3 regions of the Rhodococcus sp. NPDC057529 genome follow, and region 1 is predicted to be linked to each of the others. Evidence: riboswitches for the same ligand, from Rfam matches in the RefSeq annotation. Region 1 holds a riboswitch; each other region holds the start of a gene.
What was found. Region 1 has a riboswitch for cobalamin ahead of ACFU5V_RS21645 (ABC transporter substrate-binding protein). Riboswitches for the same ligand answer to the same signal wherever they lie in the genome.

Region 1 (4,259 bases):
GGCCCGACCAGCGCCAGCACCTCACCGGGACGCACGGCGAGGTCGATGCCGTGCAGCACTTCCCGCGATCCGAGTTCGGCGCGGACCCGGTGCAGACTCAGCGCGGTCACCGCTCTGCCCTCCCGTACTGCCGGTACAGCATCCACACGAAGATCGGTGCTCCCACGAGGGCGGTGACGACGCCGACGGGGACCTCGATGCTCCGCGCGACCGACCGCGCGGCCGTGTCCGCCGCGACCATCGCGATCGCGCCGAGGAACGCGGCGACCGGCAGCAGCCTGACCGCGCGGGCCCCCACGACGTACCCGGCCAGATGCGGCACGAGCAGGCCGATGAAGCCGATGCCGCCCGCGACGGACACGGCCGCTCCGGCCAGCATCGACACCCCGAGCAACTGCACGACGCGGAAGCGCCGCACGTTCATCCCCAGGGCGGCGGCGCCGTCGTCTCCCGCCTGCAGCAGGTCGATACGGCTCGCACTCAGCATCATCGCCGCCCCGACCGTCGCGAGTGCGACGGCCGGGACGATCGCCGTCGACCAGCGTGAGTCGCCGAAACCGCCCGCCAGCCAGTGCATCACCGAACTCAGTTGGTGCTCGTCGGCGACGACCAGTATCGAGAACGTGATGAGAGCGGAGAACACCTGCGCCGACGCGACACCCACGAGGATGACGGCCGTCGGCTGCGGATAGCGGCCGCCGATCGCCAGCGACAGGAACAGCGGCACCATCGCGCCCAGGAACGCCGCGACGGGGACGGTGAACACGCCGAGCGCGCCCACCCCGAGCCCGAGCACCGTCACCACCACCACGCCGAAACCCGCCCCCGAGGACACGCCGAGCAGGTAGGGATCGGCCAGCGGATTGCGGGTCACCGCCTGCGCCACAGCGCCCGCGAGGGCGAGCGCGGCACCGACTGCCGCCGCGGTGAGCGCCCGCGGCAGCCGGGAGTCGAGCACGATCGATTCCCGGGCCTGCGACCACCAGGGCTCGAACGCCCCCGGGGCCACCCGGTGCGCGACGATCGCCCAGACGTCGCCGACGGGGATGCGGACGGAACCGAACGACACCGCGAGCGCGACGACGCACAGCGTCGCCAGGGCGAGCAGCGTCATCAGGCCCGTGAAACCGACGCGGGTCCGGGCCGGGTGTGTGGGCGACGCAGGTGGCGCCGCGCGTTCGGCGGTGACCGTCATCGGGCGCCGACGGCGTCCGGATGCAGCGCCCGCGCGATCGTCTCCACCGACCGCACCAGCCGCGGGCTCTCGAAGAAGTCGTCGAGCGGCACCACCACGATACGGCCGGCCTTCACGGCGGGCGTCGTCGACATGATCGGGTGCGACGTCAGGAAGTCGATCTTCGCCTGCGCACTCGTCGTGCCGTAGTCGAGGACGACGATCGCCTCCGGGGCGCGTTCACCGATGATCTCCCACGTGGACTTCGAATACGGCTTCTGCCCCTCGGCGAAGAGGTTGACCGCACCCGCGTGGTCCGCGATGAGCTGGCCGACTCCCACACCGCCGATCGTCAGAGGGACGTCCTCGCCGGAATCGTAGAAGAACGTCGGAACCGGGGTGGTGCCTGCGATCTCGTCCCGCACGGCCTGCAACCCGGACGTCACCCGGTCGGTGACGGCGCGCGCCTCGTCCGGGACGCCGAGGATCTCACCGAGCTGCGTGTAATCGCTGCGCAGCAGCCCGATGTCGGGAAAACCCTGCCCGCAGTACTCGGAGAACAGGAACGTCGGAATGCCCTGTTCGCCGAGGGATTCGCGCGAGCGCCCCTCCTTCTCGTCGAACGCGCTGCGCATGCCGCCGACCACCAGGTCGGGGTCGAGGTCCAGGATCTGTTCCCGGGTCGGGTATTCCTTCGCGAGTTTCGGGATCTTCGCGAAGGCCTCCGCGAACTCCGGCAGCGGGGTCGCGTCGCCGTACCCCGTGCCGACGATGCGATCAGCGGCCCCCATTTCGATCAGCACCTCGGTGACGTGATCGTTCATGCTGACGATGCGCTGCGGCGGGGCGTCGAACGTCTCCGTGCGATCGCAGTTGGTGACGGACACCGGTTCGGCGAAGGATTCGGCGGAAGCGGTCTGCCCCACGGACTCCCCGCGCGAACACCCGGCGACCACCAGCGCGGCCACGGCGAGGGTGACCAGACCGGTACTTCTGAACAACTGACCGTACATGTAAACCTCATTGCGGCTCAGAGCCACGAATGAGAAGCCGGCAGACGCCCACGTACAGGCGCGCCTGCGGGACTCCGCTTCGTAGACCACGACGAAAAGGATGTCGCACACCACACGCCGGGTAATCGGGCTCGCCACCGAAATGCTCTGGTGGCCTACCGTTGCGGGTCAGCGCCGGATTCGGACCGGCTTCCCCCGTGCGTGTGACTGCAAGTGCACCACCGAGTATGCACGATTTGCCGGGACCCGCGTCACACCCCCACCGGCAATCCCTCGATCCGCACTACAGTCGGCAGTCGCAGCCGACCGCCCCCGACCACCCGGAGTTGACGCATGACACGTTGGGCCTCGACCGTTGTTTCACGCAAATGGTGGGTCCTGACGCTCGCCGTGTTCGCCGTTCTGGTGAGCGGCGTGTGGGGCACCGGTGTGTTCGCGAAGCTCAGCTCCGGCGGATTCATCGACCCCGGTAGCGAATCCGCCGAGGTGGCGCGAATCGTCGAAGACAATCTGGGTCCGCAGACGCCGGACATCATCGCCATCTATACCGCACCCGACGGGAAGACCCTGGGTGACATCGGCCCCCAGGTCACCGCGAGTCTCGACCGGTTCGCCGCCGAGGTGCCGACGTATTCGGTGACGTCGTACTGGACGGCGGACGCGACGAGGAAGCACCTGATGGTGTCGGAGGACGGCACCAAGGCGTCGGCCGCGATCACCGTCGACCCGGATGCCGGGATCACCGCCGCCACGTTCAACGATCTGCTGCCGAAGCTCGAGGTGGAGGGCGTCGACACCGAGTTCGCGGGCAACTCGGTGGTGGGTGTGGCGTTCAACAACCGGCTGCAGCAGGACCTGGTGCTGGCCGAGGCGATCGCGCTGCCGATCACTCTCGTGTTGCTGGTCTTCATCTTCGGCGGACTGGTCGCCGCCGCCGTTCCGGTGTTCGTCGGGCTGCTCTCGATCTTCAGCGCCCTCGCGACGCTGCGCCTGCTGACCCTGTTCACCGACGTCAGTTCGTTCGCGATCAACGTGGCGTCCCTGCTCGGCCTGGGGCTCGCGATCGACTACGGCCTGTTCATCGTCGGCCGATTCCGCGAGGAACTCGAGTCCGGCGCCGACGTGGCCGAGGCGACCCGGCGCACCGTCCTGACCGCGGGTCGCACCGTGTTGTTCTCCGGTCTGCTTCTGGTGTGCGCGTTCTCGGGGATGCTGGTGTTTCCGCAGGACGTGATCAAGTCGCTCGGGTTCGGTGCGATGGCCGCGGTCGCGAGTGCGGCGCTGCTGTCCCTCACCGCGGTGCCCGCGCTGCTCGCGATCCTCGGTCACCGCATCAACGCGCTGAGCTGGCGCAAGGATGCGGCGCAACGCGGTGAGGTGCGCGCCCGCAAGTTCTGGGGCTCCGTCGTCACCTGGGTGATGCGTCGGCCGGTCGCCATCGCGGTCGGGATCGTCGCGGGTCTGATGGTCCTGGCGGCGCCTCTGCTCAGCGCGTCGCTCGGCGAGGTCACGTACACGGCGCTGCCCGAGAACGATCCCGCCCGTATCGCCACCGACACCCTCACCACCGAATTTCCCACCACCGGGAACGGCGCCACCCTCATCCTCCGGGGCGACGGTGTCGGCACCGCGCCGACCGCCGCCGACGGGGCCGCGGTGGCCCAGGCCGCCGGCCAGGTGCCGGGTATCGGCGCCGCCACCGTCGTCGCATCCAACGGCGAACTGGTGGCGGTGCAGGCCGTCTACTCCGAGGGAGTGACCACCGACGATCAGAGTGCGGCCGTGGACGGTCTCCGCGCCATCTCCGTCCCCGAGGGAACCGAACTGCTCGTCGGCGGCGGCCAGGCGACCGTCGACGACGGCAACGCGGCGATCGTGCACTGGATGCCGGTCATGATCGCGATCATGGTGGGTTCGACGCTGGTCCTGCTGTTCCTGGCGTTCGGCTCCGTGGTGCTGCCGATCAAAGCGGTCGCGATGGCGGGGCTGAGTCTCGCCGCCACGTTCGGGGTGCTCACCTGGATCTTCGAGCTCGGTCACGGCGCGGGCCTGCTCGGGGTCAGTCCGGCACC
Region 2 (4,259 bases), on a different contig from region 1:
GCCGGACTCGCCTCGGGGACGATTCAACGGCTGCCCGGTGCGATCAACCCGCTGACCGCGAAACTGATCCAGCAGATCGGGTTCGAGGGCGCCTACGTCTCCGGCGGCGCGTTCTCCGCCGCCCTCGGCCTGCCCGACATCGGCCTGACCACCCTCACCGAGGTCGCTGCGCACAGCGCGCAGATCGCCCACATCACCGACCTGCCCGTCCTCGTCGACGCCGACACCGGATTCGGCGAACCGATGTCCGCGGCCCGCACCGTCACCGTGTTCGAGGACGCCGGGATCGCCGGATTGCACCTCGAGGATCAGGTCAACCCGAAACGGTGCGGGCACCTCGACGGCAAGGCCATCGTGCCCACCGAGGAGATGATCCGCCGGCTGCGGGCCGCGGTCACCGCGCGGCGGGACCCGGACTTCGTGATCTGCGCCCGCACCGACGCCGCCGGGATCGGTGACATGTCCGCCTCCGGCAGGGTCGGCATCGACGCGGCGATCGAGCGGGCCGAGGCGTACGCCGACGCCGGCGCCGACCTCATCTTCACCGAGGCCCTGCACACCGAGGAAGAATTCGCGAAGTTCCGGGCCGCGGTGGACATTCCGTTGCTGGCGAACATGACCGAATTCGGCAAATCCGAGTTGATCCCGGCGCAAACGCTGCAAGACATCGGCTACAACGCGGTGATCTATCCGGTCACCACCTTGCGGTTGGCGATGGGCGCCATCGAGGCCGGGCTACGTGAAATCCACGACAAGGGCACCCAGGAGGGGCTGCTCGGCCGGATGCAGACCCGGTCGCGCCTGTACGAGGTGCTCGAGTACGAGCGGTACAACGAGTTCGATTCCGGCGTCTTCAACTTCACACTCACGGGGAGCCAGTGATGACCGAAACCGCGATACCCACCATCTACAAGGGGCTGGCCGGTGTCGTCGTCGACACCACCGCCATCTCGAAGGTGGTGCCGGAGACCAATTCGCTGACCTACCGCGGCTACGCGGTGCAGGATCTGGCGGCGCATTGCAGCTTCGAGCAGGTCGCGTATCTGCTGTGGAACGGGGAACTGCCCACCGACGCGCAGCTGGCCCTGTTCACCCAGCGTGAGCGGGCCGCCCGCCGGGCCGACCGGTCGCTGCTGTCGCTGGTGACGAAGCTGCCGGAGAACTGCCACCCGATGGATGTGGTGCGCACCGCGATCAGCTACCTCGGCGCCGAGGACCCGGAAGAGGACGACAACACCCCTGGCGCCAACCGGGCCAAGGCGTTGCGGATGATGGCGGTGCTGCCGACCATCGTGGCCGCCGACCACCGTCGCCGCCGCGGCCTCGACCCGATCGCCCCGCACAGCCATCTGGGTTTCGCGGAGAATTTCCTGCACATGTGCTTCGGGGAGGTGCCGGCCCCGGAGTTGGTGACGGCGTTCGAGGTGTCGCTGATCCTCTACGCCGAGCACTCCTTCAACGCGTCCACGTTCGCCGCCCGGGTGGTGACGTCGACGCTCTCCGACATCTACAGCGCCGTCACCGCCGCCATCGGGGCGCTGAAGGGGCCACTGCACGGCGGCGCCAACGAGGCCGTCATGCATCACATGCTCGAGATCGGCGACCCCGCCCTCGCCGAGCAGTGGCTGCTCGGCAAGCTCGCCGCCAAAGACAAGGTGATGGGCTTCGGGCACCGCGTCTACAAGAACGGCGACTCCCGCGTTCCCACCATGAAGCAGGCCTTCCTCGACGTCGCCGCCCGCACCGACGGCGACAGGTGGGTGCAGATGTACGAAATCCTCGAGAAGACGATGAACGAGGCCACCGGCATCAAACCGAACCTCGACTTCCCCACGGGCCCCGCCTACTACCTGATGGGCTTCGACATCGAGGTGTTCACCCCGATCTTCGTGATGAGCCGCATCACCGGGTGGGCCGCCCACATCATCGAGCAGGGCCACTCGAACGCGCTGATCCGCCCACTGTCCGAGTACACCGGCGTCGCGCAGCGTGCCCTGATGCGCTTCGCGCCCGTGAGTACTTGTTAACCGCCGGCGGTTAACAAGTACTCACAGGGGCTATGGTGTCCGGGGCCGTCCGTACGGCCACGATCGGCGAGGGAACCCGGTGCGAATCCGGGACTGACGCGCAACGGTAACGGCCCCCGGGCCGGAGTCCGACTACTCACCGATCGAGTTGTGACGATCCTCGGCTCCGCGACTGGGCCCTGATGAAGGAGTTCGCTCTTCATGCGCACGTCTTGGCGGCACCTCGCTGCTCTCACCGCCGTCTCGGCCGTCCTGGTCTCGGCATGCTCGTCGTCCTCGTACGAACCGGCGCCCGGCAAGGCCTCGGAGTCCTCCGCCTACCCGATGACCCTGGAGAACTGCGGACACAGCGTCACCGTCGACGCACCACCGCAACGAGCGGTGTCGCTCAATCAGGGCTCGACCGAGATCCTGCTCTCCCTCGGCCTTGCGGACCGGATGGTCGGCACCGCCACCTGGACCGATCCCGTCCGCGACAACCTGGCCGCCGACAACGCGAAGGTTCCGCGGCTCGCCGACAACAAGCCGTCGTTCGAGGTGGTCCTCGACACCGAACCCGACTTCGTGTCGGCCTCGTTCGGCGGCACCCTCGGACCGGGCGGTGTCGCCGACCGGAATCAGTTCGACCAGTTGGGCGTTCCCAGCTACCTCTCGCCCACCGACTGCCAGGGCAAGACCGACGAGAGCGTCAACGCGGACGGGGCACGCACCGAACCACTGCGCATCGACACCGTCTACCAGGAGATCCGCGAACTCGCCGCCATCTTCGACGTCCGTGACCGCGGCGAGCAGTTCGTCGCGGAACTGCAGCAGCGGTTCGACGCCGCGTCGAGGGCGGTCGAGGCCTCCGGGGTATCGCTCGCGTACTGGTTCGCCGACACCAGCACCCCGTACATGGCGGGGTGCTGCGGATCCTCCGGCATCATCACCAACTCCGTCGGCGCCGAGAACATCTTCGCCGACACGACCAACGAATGGCCGCAAGTGAGCTGGGAGAGTGTCCTCGACCGCGACCCGACCGCTCTGGTCCTCGCGGACCTGAGTCGCCGCAGCATCGACGGCGACGCTCTCGACAGCAAGATCGCGTTCCTCGAATCGAATCCGGTCACCCAGCGGCTCACCGCCGTCCGCGACAAGAAGTACATCGTCGTCAACGGCGCCGACCTGAACCCGTCGATCCGCACCATCGACGGCGTCGAGAAGACGGCGGCCGCGCTGAAGCAGTGGGGACTGGCGAACTGACCGTGGTGGCCACACGGTTCGACTCCCGGCCGCTGCTCGGGGCATGCCTGCTCGGCGGGCTCGCCGTGCTGGCGGCGTCGATCGCCGTCGTCATCACGATCGGACCCGCCAGCCTGTCCGTCGGCGACGTCTACGCGGTCGTGTTCGAGCGCCTCGGATTCGGGAACGCCGACATCAGCCGCATCAAAGAGGGCATCGTCTGGGAACTGAGACTGCCCCGCACCCTCCTCGCCGCCGTCTGCGGCGCGGGACTCGCGCTGTGCGGGGCGATCATGCAGTCGCTGCTGCGCAATCCGCTCGCCGACCCGTTCGTGCTCGGTATCTCGTCGGGGGCGTCCACCGGGGCGGTGCTCGTCGCGGTCCTCGGTCTCGGCGCCGGGGCGGTGTCGCTGTCGGCGGGAGCGTTCGCGGGCGCGGTGATCTCGTTCGCCCTGGTGATGCTGCTCGCTGCCGGCGCGGGCGGCGGCACATCCCGGGTGGTGCTCGCGGGAGTGGCCGGGACGCAGCTGTTCTCCGCGTTGACGTCGTTCATCGTGATCTCCTCCGCGGACGCCGAACAGACCCGCGGGGTGCTGTTCTGGCTGCTCGGCTCGCTCTCCGGTGCCGATTGGGCCGACGTCACCCTGTGCGGGGCAATCACTCTCGTGGGACTGCTGGTGTGCCTGACCCAGTCGTCCGCGCTGGACGCGTTCACGTTCGGAAACACCGCGGCCGCCGCACTCGGGGTGTCTGTGCGATGGATCCGGATCCTCCTGCTGACCATCACCGCACTCGTCACCGCCGCCCTGGTGAGCGCCGCAGGCGCGATCGGGTTCGTCGGACTGGTCCTTCCGCACGCCGCACGGTTCCTCGTCGGACCCCGGCACAGCCGGCTGCTCCCCACCACCGCCGTGGTCGGCGCCATCTTCATGGTGTGGGTGGACGCGATAGCCCGCACCGTGTTCGCACCGCAAGAGGTTCCGGTCGGCGTCGTCACCGCACTGATCGGCG
Region 3 (4,259 bases), on a different contig from region 1:
ACATGCCGAGTGTCTTTCCGGGCAGCCATTCGAGGTTTCCGTGCTTGCCGAGATGGACGACGGCGTCGGCGCCGAAACCACCCGCCGCGGCGTCCGCCGCGATCCACCGGTACGCGGCGAGGTAGTGGTGGCTCGGCGGCAGGTCCGGGTCGTGGTAGATCGCGACCGGCTTCTCCCCGAATCCGCGGGGCGGCTGCACCATCAGCACGAGGTTTCCGAACTGCATTGCGGCGATGACGATTTCACCGGCAGGGTCCTGCGACCGGTCGACGTACAGTTCGCCCGGCGCGGGTCCCCAGTGCTCCTCGACACCCTCGCGCAGTTCCGCGGGCAGCGCCGAGAACCATTCGCGGTAGCGGGCCGCGGAGATCCGGATCGGGTTGCCCTCCAGTTGCTCGGCGGTCAGCCAGTCCGGGTCCTGGCCGCCGGCGGCGATGAGGGCGTGGATCAGCGCGTCGCCGTCGCGGGCGGCGAGGCCGGGCACGGAATCCGGTCCGTCCGCGGGTCCCAGGTCGTAGCCGGCGGCCCGCATCTCGGTGAGCAACCGGATCGCGCTGGCCGGGGTGTCGAGACCGACGGCGTTGCCGATGCGGGCGTGTTTCGTCGGGTACGCCGACAGCATCAGGGCGATCCGGCGCTCGGGTGCGGGGATGTGCCGGAGCCGGGCGTGCCGGACGGCGATGCCCGCCACCCGGGAGGCGCGCTCGGCGTCGGGAACGTAGGTGGACAGGCCGTCGGCGTCGATCTCCTTGAACGAGAACGGCACCGTGATCAGCCGGCCGTCGAACTCGGGGACCGCGACCTGGGTGGCGACGTCGAGCGGGGACAGTCCGTCGTCGTTGGACTCCCACGACTCCCGGCTGCTGGTCAGGCACAGCCCCTGCAGGATCGGCACGTCCAGCGCGGCCAGCGCGGCGACGTCCCATGCCTCGTCGTCGCCGCCGGCCGAGACTCCGGCCGGCTTGGTGCCGCCGGCGGCGAGCACGGTGACCACCATCGCGTCCGCGCGGCGCAGCGTCTGCAGCAACTCCGGTTCGGCCGTGCGCAGCGACGCGCAGAAGATCGGCAGCGGGCTGCCACCTGCCGCCACGACGGCGTCGCACAGCGCCTCGATGTAGCGGGTGTTGCCGGCCAGGTGCTGGGCGCGGTAGTAGAGAACGGCGATGGTGGGGCGGTCCGGGTCGGCGTCGGGGGCGAACGGCGCGACCCCCCAGCTCGGCAGGTGTACCGGCGCCTCGAAACCGTGACCGGTCAGCAGCACGGTGTCGGACAGGAAGTGGTGCAGTTGGGCGAGGTTGTCGGCGCCGCCCTCGGCGAGATAGTTGTGTGCCTCCGCCGAGACCCCGGCCGGGACGGTCGAGCACTCCATGAGCTCCGCGTCGGGGGCGTGCTCGCCGCCGAGGACCACCACCGGAAGCCCGCCGGCCAGGACCGCGTCGAGGCCCTCTTCCCACGCCCGGCGGCCGCCGAGGATGCGCACCACGACCAGGTCGGCGCCGTCGAGCAGTCCCGGCAGATCCTCCTCGACCAGCAGCCGTGCCGGGTTGGCCCAGCGGTAGTCCGCCCCGCTGGCGCGGGCGCTGAGCAGGTCGGTGTCGGAGGTGGAGAGCAGCAGGATCACGTGTGGAGCCTTCCTGGGGGTGTCGCGCCCCGTGGCGGTGGTTCTGTGCGGAACCGGAGGTCGGAGGACGGCAGGTGAGGGTCTGGCTCGCCCACCGGTTTCGGCGAGCTCACAGTGGCGCGACCGCGCCGGATTCGCACCGGCTTCCTCTCCTGCTGTCGCAAGTGCTGGTGATGCTACCCGGGGCCGGACGTAACCTGGGACCATGGTCGACTCCCGTTCCCGCCCCGATGCATGCCCCGGCGCGTTGCAGGTCCACCAGGCGGCCGACGGTGCGCTCGCCCGGGTGCGCCTCCCCGGTGGCGTGCTGACGTCCTCCCAGTTGCAGACCCTCGCGGAGTCGGCTCGCGACCTCGGGAACGGCGAGATCGAACTGACCTCCCGCGGCAATGCGCAACTGCGGGCGGTCCGCGACCCGCTGGAGTTCGCCCGCCGCCTCGCCGGCGCGGGCCTGCTGCCGTCGGAAACGCACGAGCGGGTCCGGAACATCCTCGTCTCGCCGCTGACCGGCCGGATCGGTGGTCTCACGGACCTGCGTGATCTGGTCGGCGTGCTGGACCGGACGTTGTGCGCCGACTCCGCGTTGGCGGACCTGCCGGGCCGCACCCTGTTCACCCTCGACGACGGCCGGGGCGACGTCTCGGCGCTCGGCGGCGACTTCGGGGTCCACGCGGTCGGTGGGTCGGAGGTCGCGCTGATCCTCGCCGGTCGCGACAGCGGCGTCCGGATCCCGACGGCGGACGCGGTGTCGGTGCTCCTGAGCGCCGCCCGCGTCTTCCTGGAGCTGCGCGATCGGCACTGGCGGTTGTCGGAGATCGCGAACGGAGTCGAGCGGACCCTGTCGGCGTTGACGCTCGCACCGACCGCCGACCCGGTGCCCGGGTTCGACGAGCACCGGCCGCCGATCGGGTGGCTCGACCAGCCGGACGGCAACGTGACCCTCGGCGGCGGTCTCGCGTTCGGGGTGCTCGAGGCCCGGCTGGCGGAATTCCTCGCCGCCGTCGAGAAGCCGGTGATCGTCACGCCGTGGAAAACGGTGCTCCTGTGCGATCTGGACGAGTGGTCCGCCGAGCAGGTGGTCCGGGTCCTCGCCCCGATGGGCCTGATCTTCGACGAGAACTCCCCGTGGCTGAACGTCAGCGCCTGCACCGGGCAACCCGGGTGCGAGAAGGCGCTCGCCGATGTGCGGACCGATGCCCGGGGCGCCGTCGCGAACGGCGAACTCCCGGTGGAGGGCCGACAGCACTGGTCGGGCTGCGAGCGGTGCTGCGGCCGCCCCAAGGGCGACGTCGCCGACGTCGTCGCCACCGAGACGGGTTACCGGGTGGAGGAGCGGTGAACCCGCAGCCTCTATCGTGAGCGGATGATCGAGTACATCCGAGACGGCGCGGAGATCTACCGCCAGTCCTTCGCGACGATCCGCGCCGAGGCGGATCTCAGTGCCTTTCCCGAGGACGTCTCACAGGCCGTGGTCCGCATGATCCACGCGAGCGGTCAGGTCGATCTCGTGGACGACGTCGCGTTCACCCCCGGTGTCGTGAAGGCCGCCCGCGCGGCGCTGGCGGACGGCGCCCCCATCCTGTGCGACGCGCAGATGGTCGCTGCCGGCGTGACCCGCAAGCGTCTCCCGGCGGACAACGAGGTGATCTGCACCCTGCGCGACCCCCGGGTTCCGGTGCTGGCGGAGCAGATCGGGAACACCCGCTCGGCGGCGGCGCTCGAATTGTGGGGCAGCAAACTGGAGGGCGCCGTCGTCGCGATCGGCAACGCCCCCACGGCCCTGTTCTACCTGTTGGACATGATCGAATCCGGTGCGCCCCGGCCCGCCGCGATCGTGGGCGGCCCGGTCGGATTCATCGGTGCGGCGGAGTCGAAGGAAGCGTTGATCGAGCACCCGAGCGGACTCGACTATCTGGTGGTCCGCGGCCGCCGCGGTGGTAGTGCCATCACGGCTGCGGCGCTGAATGCGATTGCGAGCGAAGTCGAATGAGTTCCGAGGAGCGGTCGAGCGGCAAGCTGTGGGGCGTCGGCATCGGACCGGGCGACCCGGAACTGGTGACGGTCAAGGCTGCGCGGGTCATCGCCGAGGCCGACGTGGTGGCGTTCCACAGCGCCAGGCACGGCAAGAGCATCTCCCGTGCGGTCGCGGCGCCGTACCTGCGCGAGGGCCAGATCGAGGAGCACCTCGTCTACCCGGTCACCACCGAGACCGTCGATCACCCGGGCGGATACCAGGGGGCGATGGACGAGTTCTACGAGGAAGCGTCGCAGCGGCTCGCCGCGCACCTCGAGGCCGGCCGTTCGGTGGCGCTCCTCGCGGCGGGCGACCCGCTCTTCTACAGCTCCTACATGCACATGCACAAGAGGCTGGCGCAGCGCTTCGAAGCGGAGGTGATTCCCGGCGTGACGTCGATCAGCGCCGCCTCGGCCGCGCTGGCGATGCCGCTCGTCGAGGGCGAGGAAATCCTCACGGTCCTGCCCGGCACCCTGCCGCGCGCCGAGCTGACGCGGCGTCTGCGGGAGACCGACGCCGCCGCCATCCTGAAACTCGGACGCACCTACCCGGCGGTGCGGCAGGCGTTGAAGGATTCCGGTCGCATCGACGAGACGTGGTACGTCGAGCGGGCCAGCACGACCC

Region 2: another riboswitch for cobalamin. It lies ahead of ACFU5V_RS24010 (ABC transporter substrate-binding protein); the one in region 1 lies ahead of ACFU5V_RS21645 (ABC transporter substrate-binding protein).
Region 3: another riboswitch for cobalamin. It lies ahead of cobN (cobaltochelatase subunit CobN); the one in region 1 lies ahead of ACFU5V_RS21645 (ABC transporter substrate-binding protein).

What each region holds. Positions count from the first base shown of each region.
Region 1 covers NZ_JBHVEY010000010.1:250,711-254,969, reverse strand. The annotation lists gene ACFU5V_RS21655 (ABC transporter ATP-binding protein) at 1-110, opposite strand, end outside; gene ACFU5V_RS21650 (FecCD family ABC transporter permease) at 107-1,195, opposite strand; gene ACFU5V_RS21645 (ABC transporter substrate-binding protein) at 1,192-2,187, opposite strand; cobalamin riboswitch at 2,286-2,428, opposite strand; gene ACFU5V_RS21640 (MMPL family transporter) at 2,521-4,259, shown strand, end outside.
Region 2 covers NZ_JBHVEY010000012.1:108,761-113,019, forward strand. The annotation lists gene prpB (methylisocitrate lyase) at 1-882, shown strand, start outside; gene ACFU5V_RS24005 (bifunctional 2-methylcitrate synthase/citrate synthase) at 882-2,027, shown strand; cobalamin riboswitch at 2,056-2,186, shown strand; gene ACFU5V_RS24010 (ABC transporter substrate-binding protein) at 2,229-3,269, shown strand; gene ACFU5V_RS24015 (FecCD family ABC transporter permease) at 3,302-4,259, shown strand, end outside.
Region 3 covers NZ_JBHVEY010000005.1:395,905-400,163, forward strand. The annotation lists gene cobN (cobaltochelatase subunit CobN) at 1-1,621, opposite strand, end outside; cobalamin riboswitch at 1,677-1,820, opposite strand; gene cobG (precorrin-3B synthase) at 1,827-2,960, shown strand; gene ACFU5V_RS12605 (precorrin-8X methylmutase) at 2,985-3,611, shown strand; gene ACFU5V_RS12610 (precorrin-2 C(20)-methyltransferase) at 3,608-4,259, shown strand, end outside.